DNA from 2 places in the Clostridium sp. LXY-7 genome. Region 2 is predicted to be linked to the other one. Evidence: a T-box and tRNA genes for the amino acid it is inferred to sense, from the RefSeq annotation. Region 2 holds a T-box; the other holds one or more tRNA genes.
What was found. A T-box is a leader RNA that pairs with one kind of tRNA and senses whether it is charged. The one in region 2 lies ahead of thrS (threonine--tRNA ligase), so its partner is inferred to be a tRNA-Thr.
Positions count from the first base shown of each region.

Region 1: it encodes a tRNA-Thr, which carries the amino acid that the T-box ahead of thrS (threonine--tRNA ligase) is inferred to sense. The anticodon was not compared.

Region 1 is NZ_JBLLJL010000001.1:22,422-34,234, reverse strand. Features, by position in the region: gene rpoB (DNA-directed RNA polymerase subunit beta) at 1-3,004, opposite strand, end outside; gene rplL (50S ribosomal protein L7/L12) at 3,317-3,682, opposite strand; gene rplJ (50S ribosomal protein L10) at 3,764-4,270, opposite strand; ribosomal protein L10 leader region at 4,301-4,426, opposite strand; gene rplA (50S ribosomal protein L1) at 4,460-5,149, opposite strand; gene rplK (50S ribosomal protein L11) at 5,214-5,639, opposite strand; gene nusG (transcription termination/antitermination protein NusG) at 5,735-6,256, opposite strand; gene secE (preprotein translocase subunit SecE) at 6,303-6,527, opposite strand; gene rpmG (50S ribosomal protein L33) at 6,568-6,717, opposite strand; gene tuf (elongation factor Tu) at 6,982-8,175, opposite strand; tRNA gene ACI48Q_RS00140 (tRNA-Thr) at 8,256-8,331, opposite strand; gene sigH (RNA polymerase sporulation sigma factor SigH) at 8,389-9,039, opposite strand; gene ACI48Q_RS00130 (NYN domain-containing protein) at 9,110-9,619, opposite strand; gene rlmB (23S rRNA (guanosine(2251)-2'-O)-methyltransferase RlmB) at 9,638-10,567, opposite strand; gene thyX (FAD-dependent thymidylate synthase) at 10,584-11,375, opposite strand; gene ACI48Q_RS00115 (Mini-ribonuclease 3) at 11,377-11,787, opposite strand.
Region 2 is NZ_JBLLJL010000001.1:568,004-579,816, forward strand. Features, by position in the region: gene ACI48Q_RS02710 (SagB/ThcOx family dehydrogenase) at 1-313, shown strand, start outside; gene ACI48Q_RS02715 (ribokinase) at 372-1,247, shown strand; gene thrS (threonine--tRNA ligase) at 1,351-3,276, opposite strand; T-box leader at 3,375-3,654, opposite strand; T-box leader at 3,707-3,987, opposite strand; gene ACI48Q_RS02725 (cell shape-determining protein) at 4,130-5,704, shown strand; gene ACI48Q_RS02730 (non-canonical purine NTP pyrophosphatase) at 5,934-6,506, shown strand; gene hcp (hydroxylamine reductase) at 6,641-8,278, opposite strand; gene ACI48Q_RS02740 (MFS transporter) at 8,484-9,725, opposite strand; gene ACI48Q_RS02745 (transcriptional regulator) at 9,922-11,175, shown strand; gene ACI48Q_RS02750 (MerR family transcriptional regulator) at 11,275-11,813, shown strand, end outside.

The DNA.
Region 1 (11,813 bases), 550 kb from region 2:
CTATATGCCATCCTAATTCACTAGCTGCCCATCCAAGATGAACCTCAAGTACCTGACCGATATTCATACGTGAAGGAACTCCTAGTGGATTTAGACATATTTGAAGTGGTCTTCCATCTGGTAAGAATGGCATATCTTCTTCTGGTAATACTCTAGAGATAACCCCTTTATTACCGTGTCTTCCTGCCATTTTATCTCCAACAGATATCTTTCTCTTTTGTGCTATATAACATCTTACTAATTGATTTACGCCTGGTGGAAGCTCATCAGCATTTTCTTTTGTAAATACTTTTACATCTACAATAATACCTGCCTCACCATGAGGAACTCTAAGAGATGTGTCTCTAACTTCACGAGCTTTTTCTCCAAATATAGCTCTTAAAAGTCTTTCTTCAGCTGTAAGTTCAGTTTCTCCTTTAGGTGTCACCTTACCAACTAAGATATCTCCTGATCTTACTTCTGCTCCTATTCTTATTATTCCACGTTCATCAATATCTTTTAATGCATCTTCACCAACATTTGGAATGTCTCTAGTTATTTCTTCTGGTCCTAGTTTTGTGTCTCTAGCTTCTGCTTCATACTCTTCTATATGAACAGATGTAAATATATCATCTTTGACTAACTCTTCAGACACTAACATAGCATCCTCATAGTTATATCCTTCCCAAGTTATAAAACCAATTCTTATATTTTTACCTAGTGCAATTTCTCCTAAGTCAGTTGATGGTCCATCCGCTAATACTGTTCCTGCACTAATCTTTTCGCCCTTATCTACTATAGGCCTTTGGTTTATACATGTTCCTTGGTTAGATCTCTTGAACTTTAATAAATTATAAGTGTCAATTCCACCATCTTCGTCTCTCTTTACTCTGATTTCATTAGCACTTACATATACAACAGTCCCAGCATTTTTAGCCTTTGGAAGCACTCCTGAATCTACAGCTGCCTTATATTCAATACCTGTACCAACAACAGGAGCTTGAGCCTTAAGTAGAGGCACTGCTTGTCGTTGCATGTTTGATCCCATCAGTGCACGTGATGCGTCATCATTCTCTAAGAATGGTATCATAGCTGTTGCTACAGATACTATTTGCCTTGGAGATACATCCATTAAATCTACATCTTCACGGGGAACAACTATTGTATCCTGTCTAACTCTAACAGTAACCTTTTTATTGACAAATTTGTCATCTTCACCTAATGGTTCATTTGCTTGAGCTACCAAATAGTTATCCTCTTCATCTGCTGTCATATATATTATGTCATTTGTTACTAGTCCCGTAGCCTTATCCACAACACGATATGGCGTTTCCATAAATCCATATTCATTAACCTTTGCATATGCAGCAAGTGAGTTAATAAGTCCTATGTTAGGTCCCTCTGGAGTCTCTATCGGGCACATTCTTCCGTAGTGAGAGTGGTGAACGTCTCTAACCTCAAATCCTGCTCTCTCTCTTGATAATCCTCCTGGTCCTAATGCAGATAATCTTCTCTTGTGAGTAAGTTCAGATAATGGATTAGTTTGATCCATGAACTGTGAAAGCTGTGAACTTCCAAAAAACTCTTTAATAGAAGCTACTACTGGTCTTATATTAATTAAGGCCTGAGGAGTAATTATTTCTTGGTCTTGAATTGTCATTCTTTCTTTAACAACTCTCTCCATTCTTGATAAACCAATTCTAAATTGATTTTGTAAAAGTTCTCCTACAGATCTTAATCTTCGGTTTCCTAAATGGTCTATATCGTCCACATGACCTATTCCATAAGCTAATCCTAACTGGTAGCTAACTGTAGCATATATATCATCTCTAACTATGTGCTTTGGAATAAGTTTATTAATATTTAGTTTTATTTGTTCTTTTATCGTATCCTCATCACTATAAGTATCTAAAATTCCTTTTAATGTAGGATAATGTACATATTCTTTAATATTTAAGCTAGAAATATCAAAATTCACATGTTTAGCTATATTAACAAAGTTATTTCCAACTGCTCTTATAATTCTGTCATCTACCTGAATATCTACAGAATTTATACCTAAATCCTGAATTTGTATAGCAATATCTCTATTTATCTTCTTGCCTTTTTCAACTAAAATTTCCCCAGTAACAGGATTAACTATATTTTCTGCTGCCGTATTGCCAGCAATTCTTGATCCAATGGCAAGCTTTCTATTAAACTTATATCTTCCAACTCTAGATAGATCATACCTCTTAGCATCAAAAAATAGTGATTCTATTAGGGAAATAGCACTATCCACAGTTGGTGGCTCACCCGGTCTTAATCTTTTATATATTTCCAATAAAGCATCATTTTTTTCTTTGGTGTTATCTTTTTCAAGTGTAGCTTTAAGCCTTTCCTCTTCACCAAAAAACTCAATTATTTCAGCATCGCTTCCATAATTCATCATCGCTCTAAGTAATACACTTATTGGAAGTTTTCTTGTTTTATCTATTCTCACATAAATTATATCATTAGAGTCTGTTTCATACTCTAACCATGCTCCTCTGTTTGGAATAACAGTTGCTGAGAATAGACTTTTACCAGTTTTATCAATGGTATAGTTATAATATACTCCTGGAGATCTAACTAACTGACTAACTATAACTCTCTCTGCTCCATTTATAACAAATGTACCTTGTTCAGTCATTAACGGGAAATCTCCCATAAACACTTCTTGCTCTTTAATTTCTCCAGTTTCATTATTTTGTAATCTTACTTTAACTTTTAATGGTGCTGCATAAGTAGTGTCTCTTTCTTTACATTGCTCTACAGTGTATTTGATATTATCCATATCCAGCTTATAACCAACAAACTCAAGTGATAAGTTTCCAGTATAATCTTGAATTGGATTAATGTCTTCAAATACCTCCTGTAAGCCTTCTGCTAAAAACCAATCATATGAATCTAATTGTACTTCAATTAAATTAGGCATTTCAGCTGATTCTTTTACTTTTGAAAAACTCATTCTTGTTCTTTTACCAATTTTTACAGGATGTACCATTCAATTTTCACCCCTTGTATAAACTAAAATAACCCAAAACACACATTTTCTCTAAAAACTGTATTTCGGACTTACAATGACTCATCATACAATTATTCCCACAATAACATAAATATATTCAATCTGTAAAATTAAATTACAAAATGAAATTATTTGCTATAAAGAAAACAATTGTTGATTTAATTTATTTATTCGCATTAAAATATGATATCATTACACTTGTCGCTTGTCAATTAAAATAATAAAATATTATTACAAATCCATCCTTATAAAAATGGAGCACTTGATGCAAGTACTCCATTATTTTAATTACTATTTTATTTCTATTCCAGCGCCTACTTCTTCAAGTTTAGCTTTCATAGCTTCAGCATCTTCTTTGCTTACAGCTTCTTTTAATGTTTTAGGAGCTCCATCAACTATATCTTTAGCTTCTTTTAATCCTAATCCTGTTATTTCTCTAACAACTTTTATAACTTTTATTTTGTTTGCTCCAGCACTAGCTAAAACAACATCAAACTCAGTTTTTTCTTCAGCTGCAGCTCCTGGTGCAGCTGCTCCTGCTACTGCAACTGGTGCAGCCGCGCTTACTCCGAACTCCTCTTCGCAAGCCTTAACTAATTCATTTAATTCTAAAACGCTCATATCTTTTATAGCTTGAATAATATCTTCTCTTGTCATTTTAAAATGCACCTCCGAATTTTTTATCTTATTAATTTACTCTATATTTATGATTGTATCTAACAAATTGTCAGATTATTATTACTCAGCAACCTCTGCACCTTTTTTCTCAGCTATAGCATTTAATAAATATGCTAAGTTTGAAAGTGGAGCTTTGAAGCTTCCAAGTAGTTTTGCAATAAGTACTTCTCTTGGTGGTATTGATGCAAGTTCTTGAACCTTATTTCCATCAAATAATTCACCTTGAACTAATCCAGCTTTTAATTGTAGTTTTTTATTTGCTTTAGCAAAATCATTTAAAATTCTTGCTGGAGCAGTTGGATCTTCATATCCAAAAGCTATTGAAACCGGTCCTTGAAGATATTGGTCTAATCCCTCTATTCCAAGTTCCTTAGCAGCTAATACAACTAAAGTGTTTTTATAAACTTTATACTCAACACCAGCTTCTCTTAGTTTCTTTCTCAATTCTGTATCTTTTTCAACAGTTAATCCTTGGTATTCACTAAGAATTACTCCTTGAGCTTTCTCTAATTTTTCTCTTATTTCAGCAACTTTTGCTTCCTTTAATGATCTATTTTTGCTTTGCACTGTGTGTCCACCTCCTCACAGTTTTCACTGTTTATTAAAAATTAAGGTCTCCCCGCAAACACGAAGAGACCAATAAAATCTATTTATTAGTATCCTCGGTAGGTATAAAGTTACGCTTAACGCACCTACTGTCTACGGAACATATATTCAACTCTTATATACTAACACATTTAATGCAATAAGTCAATACTAATCAAGAACTTTCGTTGGATTGATTTTTACTCCAGGTCCCATAGTTGATGCTACAGTAACTGATTTAATGTATTGTCCTTTTGCAGCAGACGGTTTAGCTTTAACAACTGCTTCCATTAAAGTGTGGAAGTTATCCATTAACTTCTCAGTTCCAAATGATTTTTTACCTACTCCAACGTGAACTATAGCAGTTTTATCTACTCTATATTCAACTTTACCAGCTTTGATATCAGCTAATGCTTTAGCAACATCAAATGTAACTGTTCCTGATTTTGGGTTTGGCATTAATCCTTTTGGTCCTAATACTCTACCTAGTCTTCCCACTACTCCCATCATATCTGGTGTAGCAACTACTACGTCAAACTCGAACCAGTTTTCCTTTTGAATTTTATCTACTAGTTCTTCTGCTCCTACATAGTCAGCTCCAGCAGCTTCTGCTTCCTTAGCTTTATCGCCTTTAGCAAAAACTAAAACTCTAACTGTTTTACCAGTTCCGTGAGGAAGTACTACTGCTCCTCTAACTTGTTGATCTGCATGTCTTGGGTCAACACCAAGTCTTACGTGAACTTCTATCGTCTCATCAAATTTAGCCTTTGATGTTTTTAATGTAAGCTCCATAGCTTCTGATGGTGTATATAGAGCGTTTCTATCAATTAACTTTGCACTCTCTATGTAATTCTTTCCCATTTTGCCCATTTTGCAATCCTCCTTTGTGGTATTAACGGTTATTACCTCCCACCGAATTTATAAATTACTCTTCAACTACTATACCCATACTTCTAGCTGTTCCAGCTATCATGCTCATAGCAGTTTCTACTGATGCAGCATTTAAATCTGGCATCTTTAATTCAGCTATTTCTTTTACTTTAGCCATTGATACTTTAGCAACTTTAGTTCTGTTTGGAACTCCTGAACCGCTTTCGATTCCAGCCGCTTTCTTTAGCAATACTGCTGCTGGTGGAGTTTTTAGTATGAAACTGAAAGATCTATCTTGGTATACAGTTATTACAACTGGTATTATCATACCTGCTTGATCTGCAGTTTTTGCATTAAACTCCTTACAGAATCCCATAATGTTAACACCGTGTTGTCCTAATGCAGGTCCAACTGGTGGTGCTGGTGTTGCTTTTCCCGCAGGAAGTTGAAGTTTTATCATTCCTGTTATTTTCTTAGCCATGAGTTTTACACCTCCTAGTAATGTGGTAAATGCGGATTTTTCAATCCTCCCACTTAAATAAGAATATATTTAGTAAAATCTACTCTTATTAAGTTCTAATCTTGTTTTTGTATTTGATTAAAATCAAGTTCAACAGAGGTTTCTCTGCCAAACATGTTAACTAAACCTTTAATTTTGTGTTTTTCAACACAAATTTCAGTAATCGATACTTCGAAATCTTCAAATGGACCAGACACAACTTTAACGTGCTCTCCAATTTCAAAATCTACTTCGATTTGTTTTTCAACGATTCCCATATTTTCAATTTCTTCATCTGTTAATGGTACTGGTTTAGATCCTGGACCAACAAATCCTGTAACACCCCTAGTATTTCTAACGATATACCATGAGTCATCTGTCATAACCATTTTTACCATTACATATCCAGGGAACACTTTTCTATAGGTTACTTTTTCCTTGCCATCTTTTATCTCTATTTGTTCTTCCATAGGAACCTGAATATCATGAACATATTCTTCTAGGTTTCTATTTTCTATAGCCTTTTCAAGATTAGCTTTAACCTTGTTTTCATATCCTGAGTAAGTATGCACTACATACCATTTAGCTTTTTCTGCCATAGCTTCAGGGGTGATTAATAATCAGACCCCCTACCTCCTTTTTAAATTATTTAAAAATCAAATCAAAGAGGTTCTTAAAACCAGCATCTAACAAACCTACAAAAATTACATAAATAAGACAAAAGCTAATAACTGCCGCACTAGCTTTCTTCAGCTCTTGTTTTGAAGGCCATGTTACTCTTTTAAATTCTGCTTTTAAGTCGATAAAAATTTGCGCTATCTTTAAACGCTTTTTGGTTTTATTTACTTTAACATCAACTTTTTCAGCCATCTTTTTTCACATCCCCAAAATAATCAAAATTATTGAAGAACTATTTTGTCTCTTTATGAAGTGTATGTTTGTGGCAGAATTTACAATATTTTTGCATCTCAATTCTGTCTGGATTGTTCTTTTTATTTTTCATTGTATTGTAGTTTCTTTGTTTACACTCAGTACATGCTAAAGTTATTTTAACTCTCACAATCTACACCTCCTAGCTTTGTGTTTTAATTAAATTTATTTTCCACAATTATCTAAAAGTCAATTGATTTATTTTAAAATCAAGCCATAAATGAATTTTGTTACTTAAATAATTTATCACAACTTATGTGTTGTGTCAATTGTTAATAAATTCATATATAATAACTCATTATTAATTGTTTACTTTTTCAAGGAATTTTATACCTTTTAAAAGGACTAGGCTTAGAAACCCAGTCCCACTATTCATTAATAACAGCTTACTGTATTATTTTATTATAGAAGTAACAACTCCTGAACCTACTGTTCTTCCACCTTCTCTGATTGCGAATCTTAATCCCTCATCCATTGCGATTTGAGTGATTAATTCTACGTTCATGTCAATGTGGTCTCCTGGCATTACCATTTCCATTCCATCTGGTAATTTGATTGATCCTGTTACGTCTGTTGTTCTGAAGTAGAACTGTGGTCTGTATCCATCAAAGAATGGTGTATGTCTTCCACCCTCTTCTTTTTTAAGTACATATACTTGACCTACAAACTTAACGTGTGGTTGCACTGATCCAGTTTTTGCTAAAACTTGACCTCTTTGTATGTCTGTTCTTTGTACTCCTCTTAGTAATGCTCCGATGTTATCTCCAGCTCTTGCTTCATCAAGTAACTTTCTGAACATTTCTACGCCTGTACAAACTGTTTTTCTTTTCTCTTCGCTTAATCCTACGATTTCAATTTCTTCTCCAACTTTAAGTATTCCAGTTTCAACTCTTCCTGTTGCAACTGTTCCTCTTCCAGTGATTGTGAATACATCCTCTACTGGCATTAGGAATGGCTTATCTGTTGCTCTCTCTGGAGTTGGGATATAGTTATCTACTGATTCCATTAATTCTAGGATACATTTTATTGACTCTTCGTCTGTTGGATTTTCTAATGCTTTTAATGCTGATCCTGTGATTATTGGAATATCATCACCTGGGAAGTCATATTCGCTTAATAGCTCTCTGATTTCCATTTCTACTAATTCTAATAATTCTGGATCATCTACCATATCTGCTTTGTTTAAGAATACAACTATATATTGTACTCCTACTCTTGATGCTAGTAGGATGTGCTCTCTTGTTTGAGGCATTGGACCATCTGCTGCACTAACTACTAGTATAGCTCCATCCATTTGTGCTGCTCCTGTTATCATGTTTTTAACATAGTCAGCGTGTCCTGGACAATCAACGTGTGCATAATGTCTTGTTTCTGTTTGATACTCAACGTGTGATGTGTTGATTGTGATTCCTCTTTCTTTCTCTTCTGGTGCTTTATCTATTTCGTCATATTTGAATGCCTCAGCAAATCCTCTGTTTGCTAATACACTTGTGATTGCAGCTGTTAATGTTGTCTTACCGTGGTCTACGTGTCCTATTGTTCCAATATTAACGTGCGGTTTATTTCTTTCAAATTTACTCTTTGCCATTTTCTTATTTCCTCCTTGTGTAGTTTTCTTGATTTATTTAACTTTTTAAAGTAAACTTATCCACGTGTGTTGTGTAAAATTGGAGCTCATAACCGGGATTGAACCGGTGACCTCCACCTTACCAAGGTGACGCTCTACCTACTGAGCTATATGAGCATTTATTAACACTCTATCAATTATTGAGTATACTATTATTACTCTTTATTGTCAATATTAATCTTTATCCTGTTCTAGACATTTCTCAAGTTTTCTTTTAACCCTCTGCAATGCATTATCTATAGATTTTGCCTGCCTATCTAAATCACATGCTATCTCTTGATAAGATTTACCATCTAAATAAGATGATAAAACTTTCATTTCTAAATCTGACAACACTTCTTGTATCTTATTTTCAATATTTGATAATTCTTCTCTACCTATGATAAGTTCCTCTGGATCTGAAACTTTTATACCAGATATTATATCTAATAGTGTTCTATCAGATTCCTCATCATAGATAGGCTTATTAAGGGATACATATGTGTTAAGTGGAATATGTTTTTGTCTTGTTGCAGTTTTTACTGCAGTTATTATCTGCCTAGTTATACATAGTTCTGCAAAAACTTTAAAGGATGCTAATTTATCATCCTTAAAATCTCTTATTGATTTAAATAATCCAATCATTCCCTCTTGATATATATCTTCCTTATCAGCTCCAATTAAAAAATAAGACTTTGCCTTGGATTTAACAAAATTTTGATATTTGTTAAGAAGATATTCTAAGGCTCTACCATTCCCATTTCTCGCCTGTATAACAATCTCTTCATCCGTCTTCCCCTCAAATTGAGAATTGAATTCATCATTAATTGCATTCTTTCCCACCATATATCCCCTCCAAATGTATGTGAACTCAATATAAATTATATATTACCTTTTTTTATCCAGTCAAGGAATATCACTTACCTTTTCTTATTTTGTCAAGTTTTTCCACACTCTCTTTATCTAAAAACTCCTCTAACAAGTTTCTTTTTTCGGAATACTTTTTTTCGTAGCTTTTTGATATTTTATTATTCTCTTCTGTAACCAAGTGATAAAACTCTATTGAGGATACCCTTATAGCTCCACGCTGGAATACCAACTGTTGCTCAAGAGAATCAGATGTAACTACATACACTTCCGATTTCCTCCCAATACCATTAACAACCCTCTCTATATAGCTATCAGCGGTTTCATCTACCTTTGTAAATACAACAGTTAGATTTCCCATCCTCTCTTTTTTTTCCAAACTTCCTTTAACTCTATGTGCATCAAAGACTAATATTATTTTACACCCTTTATATGCTGAATAGTTCAAAAGCAAATCTATAAGTTTGCTTCTAGCACCCTCATAGCTATAATCTTTTATACCTCTTAGAGAGGGCCAGCTATTTATAACATTATAACCATCTACAAATATATGTTTCAAGTATAATTCCAGCCTAAACTATAATATTCTTTGTTTCATAATTTCGTATGTAACTATTCCACAAGCTACAGATGCATTTAAAGAGTTTACCTTTCCAACCATCGGTATCTTTATTAGTACATCACACTTTTCTTTAGTCAGTTTAGAAATTCCTTTACCTTCGCTACCTACTACTAATGCTATCGACCCCTTAAGATTAGCTTCGTAGCAATATTTATCTCCTACCATATCTGCCCCATACACCCAAACACCTTGTTCTTTTAACTCTTCAATTGTAGCATTTATGTTAGTTACTTTTGCAATTTTAATATATTCTGTTGCCCCTACAGATGTTTTATATACAGTTGGAGTTATACCAACATTCTTTCTTTTAGGTATTATTATTCCATGAACTCCACACACTTCTGCCGTTCTAATTATTGAACCTAGATTATGAGGATCTTCTATTTCATCTAATATTAAAATAAATGGTTCTTCATTTTTAGATTGGGCATATTCAAAAATATCTGAAACCTGATAATATTTATACGGTGTAACCATAGCTATTACGCCTTGATGGTTTCCTAATTCACTCATTGCATCTAGCTTAGCTCTCTCTACCTGCTTAACTACAATCCCTTTTTCTTTTGCTAATCCAAATACTACATTTATAGATCCTTTAGTGTCACCTTTAGCCACAAAAATCTGCTCTATAGTTCTATCAGATTTTAGCGCCTCAATTACAGCGTTTCTTCCCTCTATTATATCTTCTCTTACTACATCAATTTTTTTAATTTCTTTCACCGCTGCATCTTTTTTTATTTCTGATGTGTTTCTCCTAGATTCTGCTACATCTTTTTTAGTCTCTGATGTTTTTCTTCTGAATTCCGCTCCACCTCTTCTTGCTTCTGTTGAAGTACTTCTTTTGGAAACTATTCTTTCACTTTTGCCTCTAAATTTCTCTTTCATAAAATATCTCTCCTACTTATATATTACTGTATTTCTTTCTAATTTCAATTATTTTCCCACAAGTCATGGAGCCTTCTGGACAAGCACCTTTAACACAGCTTGGTCCTGCGCCCTTAAACAAATTAGGTGCTACTACTTTTACTTCCTTAAGCATTTTAAGAGCTAAATCTCTTATTTCCCACTGTGCTCTATCGCAACATCTATGATTAAAGAAATGTATAAGTTCTCTAACATTCATTGTAGCTATAATTTTTGTTTCACATGCATTGGGAAATATATATCTTGCATCCTCTATGGCTCTTTTCTCAGCAGTAGCTTTAAGTTTTTTTAACTCCTTTTCATTAATCTCTTCACATTGTCTATTTTTTTTCACTTCTGTAACTAATTTACTAAATATTGATTCCTTTAGCAATTCAGTTATTCTGTCATAATCCTCTTGATCTCTTTTCATGGCTTCTATAAATATTCTTTTGCATTCCTCATCTTTTTCTATAGCTGGAGGAATTATGTATTGAAAAGCATCTAATTTTACATATCTTTGGCTTTGTTGAGAATATGACGCAACTCTATGTCTTACTAATTGATGTGTTAAACTTCTTGAAACTCCTTCTATGGCAAATGTAAAACTTACATGTTCCATAGGCGAATAATGTCCATAACTAGCTAACATATTTATAAAGTTAGTTGTCTTCTCCTCAGTTAAGCTTTCACCTATTTCATCTATTCCCACAGAACTATAACACAGTTTTGCTGCTGCAGCCACTACTTTCTCTGGATCTGGAGTATGTTCTAATAATTTTACTTTCACTCTAAACACCTACCTTAATAATTTCATTTAATAAATAATCTAATCTTTCTTCTTTGTTTAATATGTATAAGTATCCTATTAGTGCCTCAAATCCTGTCGCCCATCTATATTCACCTATATCTGCATTTTTAGGTGCATTAGATTTAGTATTCCTACCTCTCTTAAATATCGCCATCTCTTCTTCATTTAAATATTCTAAGATATGTTTCATATAGTTGCTTTGAGCTTTAGCTTTTACATGTGATACTGTTTTTATATGTATTTTATGAACATTCATCGTTTTATTTTCACTAACTATATAAGTTCTTATAAAAACTTCATAAACTGCATCTCCTATTAATGCTAGCACAAGAGGATTTAAAAATTTAGCTTCCTCTTCAGTAAATCTCCCCTTAAGTAATTGAAATTCCATAAATTTCTCCTCGTTGAATTATATTT
Region 2 (11,813 bases):
TTTTGAGGAAGAGAATTTGGAAGAAATATTATCAAACTTAACTATAAGACAACCTTTTGTAGGAAAAGCTGCAGTAGTATTTATATGGAGTTGTATTCCTTATAGAGGTGAGTGGAGATATGATATAATGTCTCATAAGCATATGATATTAGATGCAGGTCATATGTGCCAAAATCTATATTTGTCTTGTGAAGCGATAGGATGTGGAACTTGTGCAGTAGGAGCTTATGATCAGCAGAAAATAGATGAATTTCTTGGTCTAGATGGAGAAGATGAATTTGTTGCTTACATGGCACCAGTTGGTAAGGTGTAATGTTGTATTACTCATTTACATAGAATACAAAACAGATTGTATTATGAGGGGAATAAATATGAAAATATTAAATTTTGGTTCATTAAATATAGATTATGTTTATAAAGTAGATCACTTTGTAAAAGCTGGAGAAACAATTTCTTCAAAAGATATGCAAACCTTTTGTGGTGGAAAAGGATTAAATCAATCAATTTCTTTAGCAAAGTCAGGATGTGAAGTCTATCATGCAGGCAAAATTGGAATAGATGGAGCTTTACTAAGGAATGAATTAGTAAAGTCAAAGGTAAATACTCAATACCTGCTTAAAGGAAGTGGACCAAGTGGCCATGCCATAATTCAAGTAGAACAAGGTGGTCAGAATAGTATTATTTTATTTGGTGGAGAAAATGAAAAGATATCTATAGAAGATATTGATGATATATTGAAGGATTTTTCAAAAGGTGACATTATATTATTGCAATGCGAAATAAGCAATGTGGATTATATTGTTGAAGCTGCCTATGAAAAAGGAATTACGATAATATTGAATCCGTCCCCAATTAATAAGCATCTAGCTAAAATTGATATTTCTAAGGTTAGCTATTTAATCTTAAATGAGATAGAGGGTGCAGAACTAACTGGAAGGGGTAACTTTGATTCAATAGTAGAGGAACTTCTTAAGAAATATAAAGATATTAAAATTGTATTAACCTTAGGAGAAAATGGAGTAATATATGCTGACAAGGAGAAGAAAGTAAAACAAGGTATTTATAAAACTAAAGTGGTAGATACTACAGCAGCAGGGGATACCTTTACTGGATATTTTATAGCAGGATTGATAAAAGGCTTAACAACTGAAGAGACTTTAAGATTGGCAGCTAAGGCATCATCTATAGCCGTTTCAAGAAAGGGTGCTGCAGTATCAATTCCATATTATGAGGAAGTTTTAAAATAAGAGAAATAAAATATCATTCCTAAACCTACATAAGTATGGTTTATGGAATGATATTTATTTGAATCAACATCTATTCAGAAACTAGCTAATATAAGCAATTTGTTTAAAGAACTACATTATTAGAAAGAAATTTATTGGATATTTCATATTTTAGTTTACTCATAAAATCACCTAAAGATATAGTAATTTCTTCACCAGTATCTCTATTTCTAACAGTTATTTTATTCTCATTTTCTTCCTTTTCACCTATGACTATAATATAAGGAACTCTTTCATTTCTTGCTTCCCTAATTTTATAACCTATCTTTTCTCCTCTACCATCAAATTCTGTTCTAAGGTTATTTTCTTTAAGTATATTATCTATACTTAAGGCATAATCATGAAATTTTTCTGAAATAGGGAGTATTTTTACTTGTACTGGTGAAATCCATAGAGGAAACTTCCCAGCAAAGTGTTCTATTAGGATTGCTATAAATCTTTCTAAGCTACCTAGAATTACCCTATGAATAACGATAGGTCTGTGCTTTTCACCATCACTGCCTATATAATTTAAGTCAAAGCGTTGAGGCAGTTGAAAATCCAATTGAATAGTTCCACATTGCCAACTTCTACCTAAACTATCTTCTAAATGAAAATCAATTTTAGGTCCATAAAAGGCTCCATCCCCCTGATTTATTTTATAAGGCATATTTATCTCATCTAAAGCATCACTTAATGAGTTTTCAGCTAGATTCCAATCTTCGTCACTACCCATAGAATTCTCAGGTCTTGTGGAAAGTTCAACTCTATATTTAAAGCCAAATCTTCTATAAACCTCATCTATTAAGTTGATAACCCCCTTTATTTCATATTTGATTTGCTCTGGTAGCATAAATATATGAGCATCATCTTGAGTAAAGCAACGAACTCTCATAAGACCATGTAGAGCTCCGGAAAGCTCATGTCTATGCACTTTTCCAAGTTCTCCAGCTCTTATAGGAAGCTCTTTATAGGAGTGAGATTCTGATTTATAAACGAGCATACCACCAGGACAGTTCATAGGTTTAATTGCAAATTCTTCTTCATCTATATTTACAGTATACATATTTTCTTTATAGTGATACCAATGTCCAGAAGTTTCCCATAACTCTCTATTTAAAATCATAGGAGTTTCTATCTCAATATATCCATTTTTCCTGTGAAGTTCCCTCCAGTATTCAGCTAACATATTTTTAAGAGCTACACCTTTTGGTAGAAAAAATGGGAAACCAGGTCCTTCTTCCATGAAAGTAAATAAGTTAAGTTCTTTACCTAGTTTTCTATGATCTCTCTTCTTTGCTTCTTCTAACATTAAGATATATTCATCTAATTCGCTTTTCTTAGTGAAGGAAGTTCCATATATTCTTTGAAGCATTTTATTTTTTTCATTTCCTCTCCAATAAGCACCTGCAACTGAGAGAAGTTTAAAAGCTTTTACATAAGAAGTTGAGGGAACATGAGGACCGGCACATAAGTCTACAAATTCACCTTGTTTATAAAAAGAAATAATTTCTCCTTCAGGTAAATCATTTATAAGTTCAACTTTATAAGGTTCGCCACTGTAAAACATAAACTTTATAGCCTCATCCTTAGGAAGTATAAATCTTTCAATACTTAAATTTTCCTTAACTATATTACTCATTTCCACTTCGATTTTTTCTAAGTCTTCTTGACTAAAAGGTTTCTCTATATCAAAATCATAATAAAATCCATTGCTTATTGAAGGCCCAATAGCAAGCTTTACCTCAGGATACAATCTTTTCACAGCTTGAGCAAGAATATGAGCGGAGGAATGTCTTAAGGTAGATTTTCCATCCTCATCTTCAAAAGTTAAAATTTCTAAAGTACAGTCTTCTTCAATGCTGCTATTAAGCTCTACGGTTTTGTTGTTAAGCCTTCCACACAATGCTTTTTTTGCTATGCTGTTACTAATTTTCATTGCAACTTCATAGACTGTGGTTCCTTTTTTAACCTCGATTTCATTACCATTTTTTAATATTACTTTTACCATTATTACATCCTCCTTCTCATAAATATTGATACTCTGTTTTACTAGAAAAAATTATTTAAAACAGATACGGATTAAAAATAAAAAAACTCCTCCCTAAAACAAGGGACGAGTATAATCGCGGTTCCACCCAAATTATAATAATGAAAAATAAACATTATTATCACTTAGTTCTTTAACGCTGAATAGCGGAGATACTTATTAGATGAATTAAAAAAACTATAGATATAAATTAACTACAATTTAGATTTTTAAATTCATAATTTCAGTATTCAACTCAGAGGTGGTTTTCAATAAAACTTACTTAAGAAACTTTTCAGCCAGTGAGTTTCTCTCTCTGAAAGTAGTAATTTATCTACTCTTCCTCTTCATAGTTTTTAGATATTCTAAGAATCTTTATTTTATAGACTAAAATAAAAAACTCCTCCCTAAAATAAGGGACGAGTATAATCGCGATTCCACCCAAATTATAATAATGTAAAATAGACATTATTATCACTCAGTTCTTTAACGCTGAATTGCGGAGATACTTACTAAAGGAATTAGAAAAAACTATAGATATAAATTAGCTACAAGTTAAATTTTCAAATTCATAGATTCAGTATTCAACTCAGAGGTGGTTTTCAATAAAGCTTACTTAAGAAACTTTTCAGCCAATGAGTTTCTCTCTCTGAAAGTAGTAATTTATCTACTCTTCCTCTTCATAATTTTTACTAATTATAATACTAATAAGATTTTATGTCAATATATTTTCTAAATATTGTTTTAATAATAAAGAATTTATAAAGTGATGATGTTTGTAATATATCTGTGATATAATTAAAAGTCGTATTCCATATACAAGGGGGATGAATTAATGAGAAAATTATGGAAACTTGCACTATTTACAGTGTTGATAATCTTACTAGGATTAGATTATTTTTTATTAATTCCAATTGGTTTTTATAAGTCTTTTATAATTTATGTTGGAATTATTTTTACAGTATTAACAGTTCTTTTTATGAGTTATGCTATAAAAATAGATGATAATAAAAATATAAAGAAAGTAATTCAGATACCTATTGGAATAATGGTTATTATTTTAACCGTGCTAGTAGTTGGAACAATAGCTTCAGCGCCAATATTTAATGCTAAAAAGTACAGAGATAAGCTACCAACAGAGCAGGTTATTGATTTAGAGAAAGAGTTAAATCCTTATGATGAGAAGAAGACAGGTATATTACCAGAAAAAGAAGCCAGAAAAATTATGGGTACTCAGCTTTCTCAAAATGGAAATATAGGAGCAATAGTTGATATCGGAGATTCAACTAAGCAACAAATAAATGATGAATTATGGTTTGTTGCACCTTTAGAATATAAGAATTTTTTCTCATGGATTAATAATAAATCTAAAGGAACAGGCTTTATTATGGTTAATGCATCTACAAAAGAATGTAAGGTTATAGATAAAAACATGAAACTTCAGCCTAATGGATATTTTGGAGATGATTTAGCAAGGACACTTTATTTTAAGGATCCAACAAAAATTTATGGAGACTTTACATTAGAATTAGATAATGAATTAAATCCATATTTTACTGCAACTACCTACAGTAATGCAGTAGGATTAAATGGTGTAAAGGTTACAGGAATTGCTTTAGTAAATCCTGTAACTGAGGAAATTGCTTATTATACAACAGAAGAAACTCCAACCTGGGTCGATAGAATTCAACCCCTAGAATATGTAGATGATGCTATAAATTATAAGGGAAAGTATATAAATGGTTTTTCTCTCTTTAATGATAAGAACAAGTATAAAACTACTGATGGTATTGGGGTAGTATATAATAATGGTAAGTGTTATTACTATACTGGAATAACTAGTCTTGGAAAAGATGAGAGTTCCTTAGGCTTTTATTTAATAGATTCAAGGACAGGACAACCTTTCTTGTATAAGAAAAGTGGAGCTATTGAGGAAGTAGCAGTGTCTACAGCAGAAAATAAGATTAAAAATTTAGGATATATAGGAACCTTTCCATTATTAATAAACATAGAAAACAACTTAACCTATTTTATACCATTGATGGGATCGAATGATTTGACCATGTCCTATGCCTTTGTAAATGTAAAAGATCCATCAATAGTTTCGGCTGCACCTACTATAACACAAGCTGAAGAGGAATATGTTAAATATTTATATAATAACAATATTTTAAACAGTGAGGTAGGAGAAACTTTAACTAAAGAAGGAATAATATCGAGAATAAGTAACTATGTACAACAAGGTAATTCTTATTACGTATTTACACTTGAAGGAGAGGGGAAAATGTTCTTATCAACTATAGAAATTGGACCAGAATTAGCACTTCTTCAAAAAGGAGACAAGATATCTATAGAATATATTGATACTAAAGGAAGTATGTCTAATATAAAATCTTTAAAAGTTAATTAATAATTATATTTTGTACTTTATATTATTATAATATATGTATAAGAAAATAAATTATAATAGCTGAAACTTATAGTTTTATTAATAACTTTATTAATAGAAGGACAGATTTTATAGTATCATTGTATAAGATAAACTGGTAATATATTGATTTTCATACAAACAAAGAAATTAATATATGATTTTAATATAGAAAATTTCATATAACAAAGGAAAAGGTGGATTTATATATATGAAAGAGATTATTTTTGTAACAAGTAATAAAGGAAAGATTGCATCAGCTCAGAGGGAATTAAAAAATATAAAGGTTTTAGCTTATAATGCCGAATTAATAGAACCAAGAAGTGATGATATACAAGAGATAGCGAGACAAAAAGTTTTACAGGCTTATAAAATTGTGAAAACGCCGTGTATAGCCTTAGATAGTGGATTCTTTATAAGTGAATTGAACGGGTTTCCTAGAGCTTATGTTAATCCTATGCTAGACACCATAGGTATAAAAGGAGTACTTAAACTTATGGAAGGTGTGAAAAATAGACATTGTGAATTTAAAACTTGTTTAGCTTATTATGATGGATGCACTATGAAATTTTTTGAAAGTAAATCCATAGGAATAATTTCAGAAGTTATAAAAGGCGTAGATAACGATGAAAAGTGGTCAGACCTATGGTATATATTTATTCCAGAAAAATTTACTAAGACCTTAGCTGAATTTAGTCAGGAAGATTTTTTACAATATGATCTTATTAAAGAAGATAGTTGTATGAAAAAATTCGAAGGTTGGTATGAAAATTTACATATATAAAACTGCTACTGAATTATATTATAAAAAACTTCAAACCATTGTTGTAACTGTGACATCTTCAAAGCACTTTAAAACATCCTTATTAGGTGAAAGCCAATAAGGATGTTTTTATTAATTTACATTATAAAGTTAAATTACATATTCATAAACATTTCTATGTCAGAATCTACATTAGTTATTCCACCAATTCCGAAATTATCTACTAATACTTTAGCTACATTTGGAGATAAGAAGGCTGGTAGAGTTGGTCCTAAGTGGATATTTTTTACTCCAAGGTATAATAATGATAGTAATACTATAACTGCCTTTTGCTCATACCAAGCAATGTTGAAGGCGATTGGTAGGTCATTAATATCTTCAAGTTCAAATACCTCTTTAAGTTTTAGTGCTATAAGAGCTAGAGAGTAAGAATCGTTACATTGTCCAGCATCTAATACTCTTGGAATTCCACCGATGTCTCCAAGGTTTAATTTGTTATATCTATATTTAGCACATCCAGCAGTTAAAATAACTGTATCCTTTGAAAGTTTTTCAGCAAACTCTGTGTAGTATTCTCTAGATTTAGCTCTTCCATCACAGCCTGCCATTACGAAGAATTTTTTAATAGCTCCAGATTTTACAGCGTCAACTACTTTATCAGCAAGTGCTAATACTTGATTGTGGGCAAATCCACCAACTATTTCTCCATTTTCAATTTCTGTTGGAGATGCACATTTTTTAGCTTGTTCAATAATTGCTGAGAAATCTTTTTCCTCACCATGGCCTTCTATATGTGTACAGCCAACATATCCAGCAGCTCCAGTAGTATACATTCTATCTTTATAAGAATCCTTTGGAGGAACAATACAGTTAGTTGTCATTAAGATTGGTCCATTAAAGCTTTCAAACTCTTCTTTTTGTTTCCACCAAGCATTTCCATAGTTACCTGCAAAGTGAGAGTATTTCTTAAATGCAGGGTAGTAGTGAGCTGGAAGCATTTCAGAGTGAGTATAAACATCGATTCCAGTTCCTTCAGTTTGCTTTAATAATACCTCTAGGTCTTTTAAATCATGACCAGAAATTAGTATTCCAGGATTATTTCTAACGCCTATAGATACTTTAGTAATTTCAGGGTTTCCGTAAGTTTCAGTATTAGCTTTATCAAGTAGTGCCATACCATTTACACCAAATTTACCAGTTTCTAAAGTTAAAGCAATTAATTCATCTATAGAAGCGGAGTTATCTAGAGTTTTAGCAAGAGCTTTTTGCATAAAGGCATTAACTTCTTCATCATCATAACCAAGTTCATTGGCATGTTTTAAGTAAGCTGACATACCCTTTACACCGTAGATAATAAGTTCTCTTAAGCTCCTTATATCTTCATTCTCAGTAGCTAATACTCCAACAGTTGTTGATTTTGCATCAAGTTCTTCTTTTGTAGAACCAGTCCATAATGCGCAGCTAGACAAACCATCTTTATTAGCTAACTTAGATAATAGTTCATTTTTAACTTCTAAAGTTCTCATAACTCTAGCATAGAAGATTTCGTCATCAAAGTTAGCATTTGTTATAGTAGTGAAGAGGTTTAATGTAATCATATTATTTACTTCACCAGATATTGTAGTTCCTTCAGCTCTAAGTCTTGTAGTTATTTCACTTAATCCTTTAGTCACATATATTAATAAATCTTGCATTCTTGCTAGGTCTGAAGTCTTACCACAAACCCCTCTCACAGTACAGCCTGAACATCCAGCAGTTTCTTGGCATTGGTAACAAAACATTTTATTTTCCATTAAATAGTCCTCCTTATATTTTAACTAAAATTTTCATCATCTTGTCCATGGCTTAATTATATAGTGTTAGAAAATTTAAGTAGGTAACCGATGTTACGAAAAAGTAATTATTTTTATAAATATATAAGTTGTAATAAAGATAATTCATATCAATTAATTTATAATGTAGAAACTTAATTACAACTTATATAATAAAATAAATCTTTTAGTTAGTAACGAATTCATTAGAAGAAGTTTTTTCATCTATTCTATATAGTTTATACATTGACACAGAGCCTATTAAAGCTAGAAATGCAATAAAAATCCAAAGAGCTCTAATATCAAAGTATTTTATATAGCCTCCAGCAATCATAGGTCCTATGATAAACCCTAGTTTTCTTATGATAGGAAAAATAGAGTTAAATCTACCTCTATGAGATATGGGGGTATGACTAGCTATATACACACTAGTATTAGTTGAAACTAGTATTTCTCCTAAAGTCCAAATTATGGTTGAAATAATGAATAAAAAATAGTGATTTATTGAGAACATCATTCCAAACCCTAAGGCATATAGTAGACCACCTATAGATATGCAGAGAGAAGGTTTTATATTCTTGATTATAGAATTTAAAAACATAGGTAAAACACTACACATAACAGCGTTTACAGTCATAAGACTTGCGAATATAGTAGGAGAACTATCCACAAATAAATCTCCAATTTGTAGAGAAAGCCCAAAATTAAATTGTGAGAAAACTATAAAATATATAACTATAATAAGTGAGAATACAATTAATGTAGGTCTTTTTAATAATGCAGTTAAAAGACTTCCATTTTCACCTTCCTCCAAGGATTTTTTACTTTTAGAATTAATATTCTTAGTAACGTGAAGGGTTTCTGGAACTAGAAATCCTACTAAAATCACTGAAATTAAAGTTGTAACAGCATCACCTAAAAATAGTAAGGGTAAATAATTTGTATATAGAAATGCAGCTAGAAGAGGTCCTACTGCAAAACCAATATTTATGGCCATATATTCGAGAGAAAAGGCAGTTTTTCGCTCATCACCAGAGGTTAAATCTGTAATTATAGTGCTATAAACAGGCAGAGAGATTCCACTGACAAAACTAGAAACTGTAATTAGGATAGTGATTAAGATAGGACTTTTTATAAATGCACAAATTCCAATGGATATAGCTGATATAGTTCTAAATGAAGTAAAAATTACCTTTCTACCTATTTTATCAATTAATTTTCCACCAATTAATGAGCCCAGTAATCCGAACACACTATTAATAGCAACTACAATTCCAACTGTAGCAACACTAATTCCTACCTTATAAGTTAGAAACATAGTTAAAAAGGGAGCTACGAAATTTCCCATATTATTTATGATAGAAGCGAAAAATAATATGTATACCGGAATAGGTAGCTTTTTATAAGGGTTTAGAAATTTATTTATCATGAACTCATCCTCCTAAGTAAAAATAATGTACATATAAATTTTAAGCCATTATATCCATATCTTCAAATGTTTTACATTGAAAAATAATGTGTTAATATTAGATATAATATGGATAATATACATATAAATTGACTATTTATGGTCAATTTATATGTTAAAATTCTAAATAAAAGAAGAGTTGAAGAGGATGATTTAGATGAAAGGCTTTTGTGTAATCTTTGGAAGAGAAATAGAATATGATTTTATATCTTCCTTAATAAGATATAAAAGAACAAAAAACAAAATAAGTCAAGAGGGGCTATCTTATGGAATATGTTCGACTAGCCATCTATGTTATTTTGAAAATGGAAAAAAGAGATTGAGAGAAGACATAATTGAAGCATTGCTAAAGAAATTAGATATAAAAAATTTAGAGGAACTTAAGGATTTAGGAATTATAAGACTGCAATTTTATAATATGATAAACGAGATTGAAGCCTTGAATTTTAAGGGTGCAACAGATATTTATAATGAACTAAAAAAAAGAGAGAGCTTCTTGAAAACTTCGTTATATAGTATGGAATTTGAGATATATAAATTAACCTATGTATTCTTTGTTGAAGGTGTGGCTTATGAGGATTTAAAGGAAGATATAAAAGTATTAGATAGAATATATGATTGTTTAGATGAAGATTTGAAATATATTTATTTAATTACTACGGGAAGATGTATATATAAACACTTAGATTATGAGAAAGGAATAATGAGATTAGAAAAGGCTCAAAAATTAAAGGATACACCGTGGATTAATTATCTTCTAGGTTTTGCTTTTTGCTTTAATGCATCTCCTCTTAAAGCAATTTATTATTTTGAAGTAGCTCTAAGAAATTATGAGAATAATGGAAGATATATTAATGCCGTGTGGTGCCATAACTATATGGGAATTTGTTATTGTAATTTAAAAATCTATGAGCGTTCGGAAATTCATTACAAAGCAGCTTTAAATGGAGCAAATTATTTTAAAGTTGATAAAATTTTACAATCAGTATATATAAATTTATCTGATTTATATCTATGTAAAAAAAATTATGAAGAGAGCATATTATGGTCTGAAAAGGCACTGAGTGTGGGAGGTGATCCATTACTGCCGGCATCAAATTATGTTGAAGCTTGTGTTCCCCTAGGGAAATTGGAGGAGGCTAAAGTAATTTTTAAAAAATATTTAACAAATGAAAATAAGGATTCTAAATATTATAATTTACTGTACTTTAATTATGTTTCTATATTTTACTTTAAAGAAGAAAGATTTTATTACGAAGTAACACAGAAGATATTGCCTTATTACGATAATATTAATTATATAGCCATTGGAAATCAGATAAAACTTAAACTGATAGAATACTTAGAAAGTAAAAGGAGATATAAAGAGGCTAATAAGCTGTATAAAGGACTATTAAAGAATAACAGTTAAATAGGAAAGTTAAGATTATTTTTTTATTTCTATTGACCTTAGCCCAAGATGAAAGTTTAAACTAAAGGTAGAAATTAATTAAGGAGATGGGGAAGACATATGTATACTATTAATGAAGTAGCTGAAATTTTTAATATTACTACTAATAAAATCAGGTTTTATGAGAAGAAGGGGCTAATTTCACCTAAGAGAAATGAAGAAAATGAGTATAGAACTTTTACCAATGAAGACATAATACGACTTCAAGCAATACTTTTATATAGAGATTTAGGATTATCTCTTAAACATATCGTGGAAATTCTAAATAAGGATAGTAAAGAAACATTGCTGGATAATATCCATAAGCAATGGCAGGTTATAAATGATGAAATTCATAGAGCTGCGGATATTAGAAATACTTTAGAAAATATTATGGATAGGATCTATGAAAATGCTTCAGATGATTATATGGAAGAGGTATTGAGCTTGATCAAAGCTAATAATAAGCAGATATCAATGAAAAGCCAATGGAAAGATAGATGGGATTTTAATAGTTGGGCAGATACCTATGATATTTCGGTAAAAGGTGTAGGTGGAAGTATCAAAATTTATAAAAATTATGAGTATATATTAAATACAGTTCATAATTTGGCGAAAGA